Regions from separate parts of the Eubacterium sp. AM05-23 genome, predicted to be linked through region 2. Evidence: riboswitches for the same ligand, from Rfam matches in the RefSeq annotation. Region 2 holds a riboswitch; each other region holds the start of a gene.
The links. A riboswitch is a leader RNA that binds a small molecule or an ion and turns the genes downstream of it on or off. The one in region 2 is predicted to bind cyclic di-GMP.
Positions count from the first base shown of each region.

Region 1: it holds a riboswitch for cyclic di-GMP, as region 2 does, so the genes downstream of both, DW091_RS17000 (M60 family metallopeptidase) here and DW091_RS01100 (prepilin-type N-terminal cleavage/methylation domain-containing protein) in region 2, are expected to answer to the same signal.
Region 3: it holds a riboswitch for cyclic di-GMP, as region 2 does, so the genes downstream of both, DW091_RS02570 (EAL domain-containing protein) here and DW091_RS01100 (prepilin-type N-terminal cleavage/methylation domain-containing protein) in region 2, are expected to answer to the same signal.
Region 4: it holds a riboswitch for cyclic di-GMP, as region 2 does, so the genes downstream of both, DW091_RS10255 (helix-turn-helix transcriptional regulator) here and DW091_RS01100 (prepilin-type N-terminal cleavage/methylation domain-containing protein) in region 2, are expected to answer to the same signal.

Region 1 covers NZ_QUDF01000014.1:93,279-96,962, reverse strand. The annotation lists gene DW091_RS17000 (M60 family metallopeptidase) at 1-1,633, opposite strand, end outside; cyclic di-GMP riboswitch class I at 1,751-1,838, opposite strand; gene phoU (phosphate signaling complex protein PhoU) at 1,987-2,667, opposite strand; gene pstB (phosphate ABC transporter ATP-binding protein PstB) at 2,679-3,440, opposite strand; gene pstA (phosphate ABC transporter permease PstA) at 3,452-3,684, opposite strand, start outside.
Region 2 covers NZ_QUDF01000001.1:261,928-265,611, reverse strand. The annotation lists gene DW091_RS01115 (A24 family peptidase) at 1-428, opposite strand, end outside; gene DW091_RS01110 (type II secretion system protein) at 584-1,042, opposite strand; gene DW091_RS01105 (type II secretion system protein) at 1,234-1,458, opposite strand; gene DW091_RS01100 (prepilin-type N-terminal cleavage/methylation domain-containing protein) at 1,784-2,206, opposite strand; cyclic di-GMP riboswitch class I at 2,386-2,479, opposite strand; gene DW091_RS01095 (O-antigen ligase family protein) at 2,757-3,684, opposite strand, start outside.
Region 3 covers NZ_QUDF01000002.1:57,727-61,410, forward strand. The annotation lists gene DW091_RS02550 (DUF1538 domain-containing protein) at 1-207, shown strand, start outside; gene DW091_RS02555 (DUF1538 domain-containing protein) at 204-968, shown strand; gene DW091_RS02560 (P-II family nitrogen regulator) at 1,036-1,386, shown strand; gene DW091_RS02565 (redox-sensing transcriptional repressor Rex) at 1,546-2,190, shown strand; cyclic di-GMP riboswitch class I at 2,289-2,372, shown strand; gene DW091_RS02570 (EAL domain-containing protein) at 2,396-3,684, shown strand, end outside.
Region 4 covers NZ_QUDF01000006.1:201,312-204,995, forward strand. The annotation lists gene DW091_RS10240 (aminotransferase class I/II-fold pyridoxal phosphate-dependent enzyme) at 1-691, opposite strand, end outside; gene trxA (thioredoxin) at 789-1,112, shown strand; gene DW091_RS10250 (helix-turn-helix transcriptional regulator) at 1,328-1,663, shown strand; cyclic di-GMP riboswitch class I at 1,755-1,842, shown strand; gene DW091_RS10255 (helix-turn-helix transcriptional regulator) at 1,934-2,266, shown strand; gene DW091_RS10260 (LTA synthase family protein) at 2,304-3,684, opposite strand, start outside.

The DNA of each region.
Region 1 (3,684 bases), on a different contig from region 2:
GCATTGGCGTTCCGATAACCGGAGCGCTGAAACCACTTTCCCAATTTCCGCTTTCGGAACGGTTAACCGACTGTACTGAAATTTTATATGCCACAAAATTGATTAAATCGTTAATTGTCAGAGAAGTTCCATCCACTGCAGTCAGCGTAGTCTCATTTTTACCGGTTGTAGGGTTTGTAAAACTCATCTTTACTTCATAGCCGGTTACATTAGGCTGTGCCTCCCAGCTGACCGTCAGACTTTCGTTGCCAGAAACCACTTTGACATTTGCAGGTATGCTCGTAACCTGCTCAACGATTTTATCCTTGGTATTATTTAAAAATTCAACTTTTGAGATTTCCGCAAGATTGCTGCTCGCCTTATTGGTCTCTGTCACAAAGATGGTAACCTTTTTGATGGCTACCTGTTTATCCAAATTAATGACAATGGTCGACGGGGAAGCTTCATCGGTTAAAAAGAGATAATCCACCTTGTCCTGGAGGTCAAAACTATGGGTTTCTTTTTCCCCGAATTCATCGACCACCTCAACACGTCCCCTTCTGGGCGCATTTTCAAGGCCTAGTTCATTGGGGGCAATCCGCAGTTCTGTTGCCTTGACGGGTTCCTGCATGACAAGCGGAATCTCCAGCGGCGCTTCCTCAGAAATCACACCTTCATCCTCTTTGGCGAACTGGACTGATGCTGCCTGGTCAGAAGCCGTGCTGAAAAGCTGAGCAATATCACCGCTTTTAACCACGACAGGATTGGATACATTTTTTTCAATGACCACATTTCCCGGATCCACAATCGGGGACGTATCACTGATCTGTACCTTTTCGGCATCATAGGCCTCGCCCATATTTTCCTGCAGATAGACCAGATCGACAATATCGACAAGTCCATCTCCATTAAGATCATAATCGGTTTCGGAGGAGCCCAGCTTTTTCATGACAGCGTCGTAGTCGGCATCGTCAATAATACCGTTACTATCTACGTCTCCAGCTAAAACTGCACCGTCCATAAACTCGACACGTTTCGAGCTTCCCTCAAGGCGTACCCGTGCCTGCACAGGGATTATCCCCATATCCGAAACAGTTATTGTATAGTCGCCGACTGGCAGATTATACAAATTGACATTGGCAAAATAAATTTTTGCATCTGGGTTTTGTGCATCGTAAAAAACATTGCTGCTCTCCCTGTTATCGGAGGCTTTATCAAAAAGCAAGGTTTTGTACTGAATGCTCCTGCCGCCAAAATCAGTTAAGGTTTTTTCATTTACGATATCTTTTAATAGGATTGCCTTTACGGTGCCGTCATCGGAAGCCAGTGTCAGGACAGCGGTTTCAAGCAGCTTTGTCTTGGGCTGGGTAAAATGGATTTCCACCTCCATATTCCCGACAAGTTCCGCGGATCCGCCAGTGCGGATCATGCTGTCTTTTTCATCTTCCGCCTGCGGCTCTGAAGCTTCATCTGCCAAAGAGGAGATGACCTCCAAGGCTTCCTCTGGCCCGGCCTCTTCCTGATTTTCTGTCACAATATCCGTTTCCGCAGTTTCGGAGGAGGTCTCCTGTACAGTTTCCTCTGCCAAAATGGATATCGGAAAGCTCGCAAACAGCATCACAACGGACATAAAACAAGCCAACCATTTTTTCATGTTCTTTTCCCTTTCCTTATTCTGATGAATGATCTTTAATTAATCCTGTTTCTAAAAATAAAAAACGGCTGCAAAAGGGCGCAGCCGTGGGGTATCCACCTACTAATCATGGATTACTGTAGCAACTGGCTGCCATCGTCGTTTAACGGCTTTAGGCCCTTTAGTTTTGCGTCTCTGCCTTTCAGCAGATTTGCCCTTTTTACGTATTAAAAACGTTATTAAATTAAAATCAGTATAGATTATGCCTCATTATATCAAGCACGATTCTTTTCGTCAAGATTCTTTGATTATTTTGCATAAATAAAAAAAGACCAGCGCAAAAATCTACTCTGGTCCAGGATAAAACCTATGGTTTATTCGTCCTCTGGGATTGTATTTAAGTCATTAAAATCCATATAATTTCCAGTGACAATAAAATAGACGGTCTCAAAAATATTAGTGGCATGATCACCAATTCTTTCCAAATGGCTCCCTATAAAAGAAAAGCTCATAGCCTGAAGCGCCATTTCCGGATTTTGGTTGATCTCTGCGATACAGTCGCTGTGCAGGGTATTGTTCAAACGGTCGATTTCATCCTCATAGCGGATCACATCATCCATCTTGCTGATATCCTCGTCAATATAAGCCTGAATACACATTTTAAGCTGATCTTCCACCATCTTTGCCATCTGCGGGATATTGTCCAGTTTTTTATAGTACTCTTCCTTACGCAGGCAGATCACCTTTTGGCAGATATTCACCGCCAGGTCAGCGATTCTTTCAAGATTTGTAATAATTTTATAGGTGGAGGAAAGTCTTCTCAAATCCCCTGCGACGGGCTGCTGCCTCGCAATCACCTCGCTGACAATCTGCTGAAGCTGGATTTCCTTTAAATCCACAATGTCATCCCGGCTGATGACGCTTCTGGCCAGCTTGACATTTTGTTCTTCCAGCGCCGTAATCGAATCCGACAGCATGCGTTCTGCCTGGGAAGACATCAATAAAATTTCATTCTTAATGGTTTTTAATTCTTCGTTATAAACTTCTCGCATCATTCGCTCCTTTATCAACCGAATCGGCCGGTAATATAATCCTCAGTCCTTTTATCTTCTGGATTCATGAAAATAGTATTTGTCTCATTGTACTCAATAATTTCTCCCATAAGGAAGAAAGCGGTTCTGTCTGAAATTCTGGCAGCCTGCTGCATGGAATGTGTGACGATGATAATGGTGTAGTCCTTTTTAAGCTCCTCCATCAAATCTTCAATTTTTGAAGTAGCGATTGGGTCAAGGGCCGAGGTTGGCTCATCCATCAGGATAACCTCTGGCTGCATGGCGATGGTCCTGGCAATGCACAGACGCTGCTGCTGCCCACCGGAAAGGCCGAGGGCGGATTTGCCCAGACGGTCGCTGACTTCATCCCACAGAGCCGCTCCTACCAGACTGTCGTGTACAATTTTATCAAGTTTCTTCTTATCTTTCAAGCCCTGGCATTTTGGACCATAGGCGATATTATCGTAGATACTCATCGGAAACGGGTTAGGTTTTTGGAAAACCATGCCCACCTTTGTTCTGAGCTGGATAACGTCCGTATCTTTTTCATAGATATTTTTACCGTCAAAATTCAGGGTCCCCTCGATACGAACCGAGTCAATTAAGTCATTCATGCGGTTCAGACAGCGCAGAAATGTAGATTTTCCACAGCCTGACGGGCCGATAAAAGCGGTCACTTCATTTTCATAAATATCAATATTGATTTTTTTTAAGGCCTGAAAATCACCATAATACAAATCCAGATCCTTCACATCAAATTTTTTCTTCTTATCCATTTTAACCTCGTCTATTTTTTATGGGCAACATCCAGCTTGTCCGCTGCCAGTCTTGATAAAATATTCAATACAATGACAATCAATACAATAATAATACCAATAGCACAGGCCAGTTCGATATTTCCTTCCTCTTTAGCCACATAGTAGGCCTGAACCGTCAGTGTGCTCCCCGGCGAAAGCAGCGTTCCCGGAATCTGCGCAACGGTGCCCGCAGTGAGCAGCAGCGCCGCAGATTCGCCGATCA
Region 2 (3,684 bases):
GCCGCGGGAATGATCAAAGCGATGACCAGACCGTTCGGAATGGTCATGGTATCGAAATCAATGAGGGTAACCGCCAATAAAATGGCCGCCACCGCAAACCCAACCACAGCCTGAAAGCCAAAATCGTAGTGCCAGGCCATGAGCAGGGCCAGCAGCCCGCCGCACAACTCCGTGAAAAAATACCGCGGCGCAATCTTCGCCCCGCATTTCCGGCATTTTCCCCGCAGCCAAAGATAGCTGAGCAGCGGGATATTATCATAAAACGCAATGGGCTTGCCGCAGTTTGGGCAAAAGGACCGGCCCCTGGCAATGGAAATACCAATGGGCACCCGGTAGACCACCACATTCAAAAAGCTGCCAATCATACAGCCAAAGATAAAGACAAAGGCATACAATACAAAATAGATTAAGGTTAAAGAATCTTCCAAAGATGAACCTCCAGGCTTTTTAGTGAATAGTTGATAATGGATAGTTGATAGTTACGGAACAAATTTGCTTTGCAAATTTGATTTGAATTCAAAATCACAGAGTGATTTTGTTCCTTAACTACTCACTATCAACTATCCACTGCTATTATCATTCGCTACTTGACGTCTGTTTCTCCTTTGTAGGCTGAAACTTCCTTCCCGTCAACCACAACGCGCTTTCCTGGTTCAATTATAACATTGATGTTATTTTTAATCATCTCAATTTTATCAATGGTACCGTCCCGGTTGTCGTCCACAATGGTCAGCTTTGTAACCCCTTCGTAGATGTTGTCCGGCCCCACCAGATCCCGAAGGTCGTTCGCGTCTGGTATGCGGTAGGGGTTTTCCGCTGTTTCGGCGGATTTAAACTCTGTGGCCCGTATCTGAGCCGCCAGGTAGATGGTTCTGGCCTCGGCAATAGCAGCGTCCTTTTTGGCGTCATCGATAAAATGGAGGTACCCCGGAATGATGAGCACTGCCAGCAGGGCAATGACCACAATAACGGTGATGAGCTCCATCATGGTGAAGCCAGAGGGGCTTTTGATGAGAATTTTAAGTTTGCGGCGAAGGGTCATGGGGGCACCTCTTTTTTCAATGGAGAATTGAGAATGCAGAATTGAGAATTAAATGTGCAAATCCGCATTGCGGATTTAATTCTAATCAGTTTTGCCTTTAGCAAAATTGTTCCTGTAATTCTCCATTTTCAATTCTCCATTCTCCATTGATTAACTTTTCGGGTTTTCGGGATACGGGTTGGAGGGTTATTTTATTTTTGTGACTTCGGCGGAGCTACCGCTTGCGCTGCCACATAAACCTCTCTGGCTTCTACAATGGCGGCTTTTCCTTTGGCGTCCTCCACAAACCCCAGCATGGCAGGGATGGTAAAGGCGGCTAAGATGGCCAGAATCACCAGTACCACAATCAGTTCGACCAGGGTAAAGCCCGAACGGGACTGCGCGCTGTTCTTTAATCTTTGCTTTAGAAAATTCATTTTCCTGCCCCCTGTTCAGAAAATCGGAATCCTGCTGTGCCATTCTTTATTCTTCATTTTCCACTGAAAAACCCCTCCCGAAATCCTGAAAAGCAGTTGATCGTTGATAATGGACAGTTGATCGTTACAGAACAAATTTGTTCCATAACTATCCACTATCAACGATCAACTGTCCACTATATTTAGTTTTTTCTTTCGGCAATAAAAAAAGCGCCTGAGAAAATGGGAGAAAAGGCCGGCTGCGGCGCTGCAAGCTCGGCCTTGATTATTTACTTTTTTAAAAAGCAACAGGTATATCTTTATTTTTTACTAAACATTTATCGTTTTAATCTTTTTTAATTACTGCATTGCCCCCGGATACTGTTTCATCAATCGTAACTGTGAATCCACCGTCTTTATATTCTACTTTTGCTATTCTCGAGCCATCACCTACTGTAATAGTCCACGTAGCACTTGCGGGGATATCGCTGTTTAATTTATCTTTTACAGCAGTAGCCGCTGTACTAGTGTCACTGCTTTTAATCACGAAAGTATCCGCAAGTGTTTGTTCTGTAGCTACAGTCTGTCCTGCCAAATATACTTCTCTTGCTTGTGAAACATAAGCTTTACCTTTTGCATCTTCAATAAACCCCAACATCGCCGGAATCGTGAATGCCGCTAAAATCGCCAAAATAACCAATACTACAATCAATTCTACCAAAGTAAAACCTTTACGGTTTTTCTTCAGCTTGTTAATCATCTGAATCATTTACATCTCTCCTTTTATGTTCTCTTGTTTACCTTTAAATATAAACCTTTATTTTAACCGTCCGCGCCATGACGGTTATAAACATTGTCATTACCTGCCCCAGATGTCCTTTTTGTTAAAGGCTGCTCAAAAAATAAAAACAGCCGGAAACCAAACAGGGGTTTTCGGCCATCCACCGTTTTGGCAGCTGGCTGTCATATCGGCCTGGAGCTGCCGACGTAGACCCTGTAGTTTTGCGCCACGGGCTTTCGCGCCGCTTTGCCTTTTGAACAATTCTATTCTACAACTGATTCGGACATTTGTCAAGAACTATAAAAACCAGTTACTTTTAAATATTCTAAAAGGTTCATGTCATTCACCATTAATACAGGTTTGTACACTTTTAAAACCATACAAATCTGCATTTTTCGCTTTTCTTATAGCTATAAGTTATTATAAATGCTGTTTCATTTACCACCAACATTAAACTAATGGTAAAAACAGCACAATTTGAGTAAAACACTCAATCTTTTTCAAAATTTTTTCAATTTTTTATTTCCTTAAATCATATTCAAATTTGATGGATTTTATTGCTCAACCGCACCATTATTCCGCAAAATATCCAGAAAACAGGCGCCACGGTCACCACAGAGATGTTGAAACAGGAAGCGGCCATATAAGCGGCCACGCTGCAGACAAGCGGTATAAGCATGGGAGACTGCCGCCAGCTTTTAAAGCCCTGGTACAGCGTCGTCCCCTCAAAGGCCAGATAAATGAAAGCCGCAGGGATTCCGCTGCTCACAGCAATGTGCAGGTACTCGTTATGGGCACGGTCGATGACCAGGTGGTGTCCGGTCACCCTTACAATATCACGCTCAAAATACTGGCCCATCACCTTGCCCAGGGTCTCAATGCCAAAGCCAGTCAGGGGACGCAGCTTGATAAGCTCTAGGGTTTTTGACCAGATAAAAAGCCGGTATGATCCGCCCTTTTCCCAGTCGTTTCCCTTGATGATCTTCGACAAATCCGTAAAAACACTGAGAAACCGCGCGCCAAAACCTGTATTCACAAACAGGAAAATAAAGGTTAAAAGCACAAACACACCGCTCGCCACTGCGAAACGGCAGCGGTTTTCTTTTTCTCTCAGCAGAAACATGCCCAGCAGCACATACCCCAGAAAGCTGCCAATCCAAGCGCCGCGGGTATTGGTGCACAGCAGGCAGAAATAGACCAGCCCGCAGGGCAGAAGGTAAGCCCTTGGCCCTTTGATAAAGGCGTATAAGAGAATTGGCAGCGCCAATGTCAAAAATGAGCCCAGAAAATTAGGGTTGCCGATGGTAGCATAGGATGCGCCTGGGCCGCCGTACATTAAAGGGTCCTGTGGCTGAAAATCCAGCCCAAATTTCTGAAAGATGCCATAAACAGCCACACAGGATACGCCCACGGCGTATAACCGTACATGCCAGCGCTTAAAGGTATAGAAAAAAGCCCCCAGCATC
Region 3 (3,684 bases), on a different contig from region 2:
ACGAACCCTGAGATGGCGCCAGTAGCCTTTGATTCCGGCGGCGTCACTACTGGTCCCATCACAGTGCCCTTTATACTGAGTCTGGGCAGCGGGATCACCAGCGGCGTAAGAACCAGCAGGGAAGGAACAGACAGTTTTGGGATGGTTGCCCTGTCCTCGCTGGGACCGGTGTTGGCCGTCATGATTTTGGGGGTGATCTTCAGATGAGCCTGATCAATCATTTATTTCACGGTATGCCGGAGGTGGCATGGGAGGTTTTTCTGGCCATCCTGCCCATTGTTTTGATTTTTCTGTTTTTGAACGTCATTGCGCTGCGGCTGCGGGCTCCTATTATCAAGCGGATTATAGGCGGCTTTGTGGTGACTTACCTGGGGCTGGTGCTGTTTCTCCAGGGCGTAAACATTGCCTTTGTACCGGCCGGCGAATTTTTGGGCACAGCCCTTGCAGAGCTTGAGTACAGCTGGATTCTCATTCCGCTGGGCTTTGCCATCGGTTTTCTGGTCGCCTTTGCCGAGCCAGCCGTCCAGGTCATGGTAAAGCAGGTTGAGGAAATGACCAGCGGCGCCATCAAAGCACGCGTTATGCTGCTTGCGATCTCGCTGGGCGTGGCGTTAGCGGTTATGACGGCCATGATCCGGCTGCTGGCCGGTATTTCGCTCTGGTGGATTTTGATTCCGGGCTATATACTGGCCTTTATTCTCGGCCGCTTTGTGGAGCCGAATTTTCTGGCTATGGCCTTTGATAACGGCGGCGTAGCCACTGGCCCCATGTGCTCGACCTTTATTCTGTCTCTTTCAGTGGCTGTGGCGGGCGCGACGCCAGGACGAAATCCGCTGCTGGACGGCTTTGGCGTGGTAGCGCTGATTGCCCTTGCGCCGATTCTGACAACCCTGCTTCTGGGCTTCTTTTATAAGCAGAAGGAGGCCTACAGGAAAAGGCAGTGTGAAAAGCAGCCGCGTGATTCTTAACCGGTATTGACAGAAGATTTTAATCATATATAATATGTAGATTACTTAGCGAATGATGGAGGAAAAAATGGAAGACAGAAATAAGATTAAGACCGAACTGATTGTGGTGATTGTGGAAAAAGATATGTCCGGCGAGGTCATTGACGCGGCCAAGCAGGGCGGCGCTGACGGAGCGACCGTTATGTATGGCCGCGGGTCCGGCATCCATGAGAACGCCCGGTTTTTCGGCATCACCATTGAGCCTGAAAAGGAGATCGTTCTGATTCTGGTGGACGCGTCCATAAGGAACGCGGTGCTCTGCTCGATCCAGAAGAAAATCGAAATCGACAGGCCGGGCATGGGCATTGCTTTTGTGCTGGATGTGGCCAAGGTGATTGGCAGCCCGCACCTTAACTTGATGTCGGACATCACCGATTAATTGCTTTTAAAGACACCCCGAAGGCGCTTGTTTGCCCGGTTTCTGAAGGAATTAAAAAACTTTGACACTTTTTTAATTAATTCGACCATAAAAATTGACGTTTTTTTAACAACTTGATATAATAAAAAGGATAAGTACGACGCAGGAGGGGAGTGCAGAATGCAAACTTTTTCAAAAAGGGTATCGATGACAGTTGTTAAGCGTCTGCCCAAGTATTACCAGTATTTAACCGATTTACAGGATCAACATATTGAAAAAATCTCGTCTAAGGAGCTGGCGGCTATGATGGGGCTGACCGCCTCGCAGATCCGGCAGGACCTGAATTCCTTTGGCGCTTACGGACAGCAGGGCTACGGCTACAAGGTAAAAGAGCTGAAGGAGGCCATTCGCAAAATTCTGGGGCTTGATCTCCAGTATAACTGCATTATCATCGGTTCTGGGAACCTGGGACATGCCATTGTCAATTACGAGCGCTTTAAGGAAGAGGGCATTCACTTCAAGGCCATGTTCGACGTGGATCCGGATCAGATTGGCAAAAAGGTCGGAGACGTGACCGTGTACCACATGGACGATCTCGACGCCTTTGTGGCGCACCATAAGATTGATATCTGTATCCTGAGTGTACCGCAGAAGGTCGGGCAGGAAACCACAGACCGTGTCGTAGAGCTCGGGATCAAAGCGATTCTAAACTTCGTGCCTCTGGACCTGACGGTGCCGGACGACGTGGTGGTAGAGAGTGTGAACATCACCGACAGTCTGTTTACCTTAACCTACCTGATTAACGAAGAGGAAGAGAACGAATAACCAGAAATACCAGCAGGCTTAAGCCTGCTTTTTTGGTGGAAAATAGGAGTTGTGTTTCAAAAAAATCTATTATATAATAGAGTAAAATATAAACGAGATTAATACTAGGGCAAATCTGCTGAAAGACAGAGACGCAAAGCTACAGGGCCTAAACATACATTGTAGGGTAGCCAGCTGCAGTTAAACCCATAACAGGAGCTGTAAAATGGCAGGAAAAAAGACAAACGAAACCATTGAAAATAATGTTTATAACGTAGCTTTGCGTAATATTTACGACGAGCTCTATGAACTGAACATTACCAAAAATCATTATCGGATCATCTACCATGTAGAGGGTAAATATGTGACGCCGCCAGAAGACGGCGCTTTGACAGACGGTATTGCCGATGTGGCAGCGCACATGATTCACCCGGAGGATTCGAGACGTTTTTTGGATTTTTTTGATATTGATAAAATACACGCGGCACTGGCTTCCGGAAAGACCAGCGTCATTGGAGAGTTCCGTAAGCTTTGGGAGGACGGCGCCTATCACTGGGCCTCGCTGACCGTTTTTCCAGCGGATATTGAAGGCGAGGAGGATGAGATCCTGCTCTGCTTTATCATGGATATTGATTATAAAAAACAGCTGGAAGCCGTTGAGAAGGAAAACCAAAGCCTTCAGAAAAAGCAGATGGATGACGAGCGTTACCGTCTGGTGATTGGGCAGACAAACACCCTGGTATTTGAGTGGAACCCAGAGACCGGAGAGCGCTATTATGCGCCCCGGTTTTCGGAAAATTTTATGGGCAGCTATGACGGCCGGGACATCAAGGAAATCTGGCTTGACGATGGGGTCGTCCACCCCGGCGATATTGAAATATTAAAGCAGAAAATGAGCATGGACGCCATCAGCAACGGGCAGGTAGAGCTGGAAATCCGGCTCTGCAATAAGAAAGGCCGCTATATCTGGTGTAAAATTGTATTTAATGTGCTTTACAATGAGGATGGCGGCATCAGCCGGGTGATCGGTACCCTGAACGACATCGACGAATCCAAGCGCGCGCACGAAACCCTGAAGTACCGGGCAGAGTTTGATATGTTAACCGGTATCTATAACATCAATACCTTTTATTCCCGGGCAGAAAAGCTGCTCAGGGAGCATCCGGAGCAGAAATATGCCGTGGTGCGCCTGGATGTCAACCGCTTTAAGTTTATCAATGATCTGTACGGACGGGAGGAGGGAAACCGGCTGCTCCGCTTTATGGCAACTGTTATTTCGGGCCATATGGGGCCGATGGACGCTTTTGGGCGCATGAACAGCGATGTGTTCTGTCTCTGTATGTCCTATGGTTCGGGTGAGCCACTGCTCAGGCGTATTCAGAAAATACTGGCGGAGATCAACCAGTATTCAGAAACCTATCAGGTTATGCCCTCCTGCGGTATCTGCATTGTGAGGGACCGGAATGTCCAGATCAGTATCCTATGTGACTGGGCAAACCTGGCCCAGAAGACCAT
Region 4 (3,684 bases), on a different contig from region 2:
GCATGTGAAGCAGAGAGCTCTGGGTAAAAGCGCTTAAAAGCTTATGCGTGCTCTGAATGACAATATCTGCTCCGCAGCTCACCGCGTCCGGCGGCAGCTCAGCACAAAACTTCAGGTGTGCCCCGTGGGCTTCATCCACGATCAGCACCTTGCCTTTTTTATGAAGCAGCTCTGCAATGGCAGCAACATCACTGACCGTGCCATAATAGGTGGGATTGACCAGTATCATCCCCTTTACCTCTGGGTGCTCCCGCAGATTTTTTTCTACCTGTTCCAGAGAAATACATTTTCCAAAGCCCAGCCGCGCATCGTATTCCGGTTCAAAATAAACACCTTTTATCCTGCCCAGGGCCAGCCCTGCATAAACAGAACGGTGGCAGTTTAACGGCACCAGAAGGCTCTCGCCTTCTCTGCAAACACCCATAATGGCACTCTGTATGCCGGTTGTGGTGCCGTTTACCAGAATACAGGCCTCCTCCGACCCGTAAGCTTCTGCCAGCTTTTTCTGAACCTTTAAAAGAATATCGGAGGGATCGTGCAGGTTATCCGCGCCAGGTATCTCTGTGACATCCAGAGTTGCCCAGTTTTCATTATCAAAACAAAAATTTCCCTTGTGCCCGGGCATATGAAACCGCAAAGCCCCTCTGTCACTGAGTTCTTGTAATCTTGTATATAAAAGTCGTTTTTTCATGAATTTATTTTATCATAAAATCCGGATTTTTCCCCTTTATTTTTAGATGGATTATTGATATGATAATCTCTGTAAAAAAATTCAAGGAGTGAAAAAGATGGCAAATATCATCTCTGTCGATATGACTAACTTTGAATCGGAAGTTCTGAACTATACGGAAGGCCCTGTCATGGTTGATTTTTGGGCTGAATGGTGTGGTCCCTGTAAGGCTCTCCTTCCGATCATCGAAGAAATCGCCGGCGAAGTCCCTTCAACCGCCAAAATCTGCAAGCTGAATGTAGATGAAAATACTGACCTGGCCAGGCAGTTTCATGTCATGAGCATCCCGACCTGTGTATTCTTAAAGGACGGCAGTGAAGTCGAACGTTTCGTGGGAAGCCGCGATAAGCAGGAATACATTGATACCCTAAAAAATTTATAAGTTTTTCAGACCACGCTTCGGGCATGGTCTTTTTTTATCGAACTATTTTTTATTAAATTTTCTTTTACAATACAAGACGTTTCTCTTTTTATTCTATTTTTATAACTATTATTTCGAAAATCCTTGAACCTTTTTCAAAAATATGTTACTATGAAAATTGTTTATAGATTCCTTATTTTCAATCATATCTGTCAAACACTCGGGAGGAACTCCAGATGAACAGTAAATACCTCGGGCAGCGGCTTCGCCAGTTTCGAAAAGACGCCCGTCTTACACAAAACCAGCTGGCTAAAAAAGCCGGTATCACCCCCACATACCTCAGTATCATTGAAAGGGGAGCGCAGCTGCCCCGGCTGGAAACTTTTATCAATCTGGCCAATATCCTGTCCGTTTCAGCCGACGATCTTCTGATGGAAGACCACGCAGAATCTCGCAAAGAAACGCACACTTCTTTCGCCATTCCGTCTGACAATCTGTCAGATGAGGAGCTCACTTTAGTGCAGGATATGGTCAAACTGATGTGTGACCATTTCAAAACAACAAATCACTGAATTATTTGTTTAAATTCTTGGACAAAACTATAATTGAATATTGACTTCATTCGCATTGTGAGTTATAGTAAATAATATACATCCGAATCATTTTGAAATAGGGCAAAACTACTGAAAGGTAGTGACGCAAAGCCAAGGGTCTAATTCATCAGGAGATGAAATGACAGCCGGTTGCTCGGGTATTAAACTTACTGAATGCAATCTCCCTGCCTTGGTTTGTGTGCCGGGGTCTTTTTATTGCCCCAATCTCACGCAGAGGAGTTAACCACAATGGATAATAAAGTTATTGGCAGGCATATTCGTGAAGCCCGTCTTGATAAAAAACTGACGCAGTACCAGCTCGCGGAACGTGTTCATATTACACCGAATTATCTGAGCATGCTGGAACGCGGCACCCATCTGCCCAAACTTGAAACACTCATCACTATCTCCGAAGCACTGGAGGTTCCTGTCAGCGCGCTTCTTGCCGATTTTCCCGTCGAGTCCTTTACCAGCCGGATTCACTTTCTGTCCACTGCAATGGAAGGGCTGGACGACGAGCAATCTAAAATCGTGTGCGATGTCATCAAGGTAATGACTGATGGCTTTAAATTGAAAAAATAGCTAAAAAACCCGGATCGATAAGATCCGGGTTTTTTAATTAAAAGTCTGCGGCCGGGTAAAACAAATCGTTTCGCCGCCTTGCTGTATCCAGCATATTATTGTAGAGCATCTGCTGGTATTCCAGAACCTCTCGGTCGTGGATCGTCGGGTCTCCCCTTCTGAAGTACTGCTCCTCATTATCGATAATCCCTACAGAATTAATAACCGGCAGTGTCTCAGACAGCCTCATTAAATAATCATTGTAGGGCGTCCCCTGGATACCGGCCTGCTCCAGCAGCAGGCTGGAAAGGTAATTTATGCTCAGCTTATCCACCTGGGCCTCTGGGATGTCATAGTTTGCCCAGATGACAAAGGGCGTGACGTAACGCTTCTGCAGCTCCTCTGTGCTCCACTGATCCAAAGGCTTCTGCATGAGCTCTTCATAAAACGCCTGCTCAATATATGCCTGGTGATCTCCAAACATAACTATCAGCGTGGGCTCATCCTGCCCGCTGAAATAATCGATCAGACCTTTAAACGCTGCGTCGGAGTTTCGCATCAGAGATAAATACTGCTCGGTTTCGGGGTAACTTCCCTCCATCCCCTCCAGAAGCACTGGATCAAGATCATCAGCGTTCAGCTGGTAGCCAGCGTGGTTTTGGATGGTCACATCAAAGACAAACAGCGGATTATCCCCCTTGTTCTCATAAAGATCAATGACCTTGTCATAGGTGGCCGCATCGCTGACCCATTTTTCTCTAAGCGTCTGCGATTCCAAAAATTCTTCTTCTGAGAAAAACTGCTGAAAGCCAAAATTCGGATAAACCTTGTCACGGTTCCAGGCGTTCCGCTCTCCGGGATGGATGGCATAGCTGTTGTAGCCCTCATAGTTCAGCGTTGACGTAAGGCTGGGCGCCGGACCCTTAATATACAATTGATAGGGTCTTGCATTTTCCGGCAGATAAGCCGTCGTATTTCCGGTCAGAAAGGCATATTCGGAGTCACAGGTACCTCCACCGAAAACCGACACATAAAGATTCCCTTTAATGGTATTCTCCTGCAGGCTGTCAATAAAGGGCATAACGTCAATATTGGTGGAAAAATCCCCCACGGTCCGCAAATCGCTGAAGGACTCATTCATAATGGCAATGATATTGGGTTTATGATTGTTTTTCACTCCAGGTCCTGCAGCGGCTTTTTCCGTTGTCCCGCCCCGCCCGATGGCCCCGGTGGTCATGGGCTGCTGAACATTTTTGATGCTCTCGCCCAAAAACGCCAGGTCATAGCCCTCGGGTTCCCTGACATGGGAAAGCTTGGCATTGACCGTAAAAGTATAGGGGTAACCGTTAACCGGCATATCCCAGGCATAATAATACCGCTCCACATTGGTCTCAAAAAACAGACCAAAGGTGATGGCCAGTGTTACAAAAGCTGTCAGC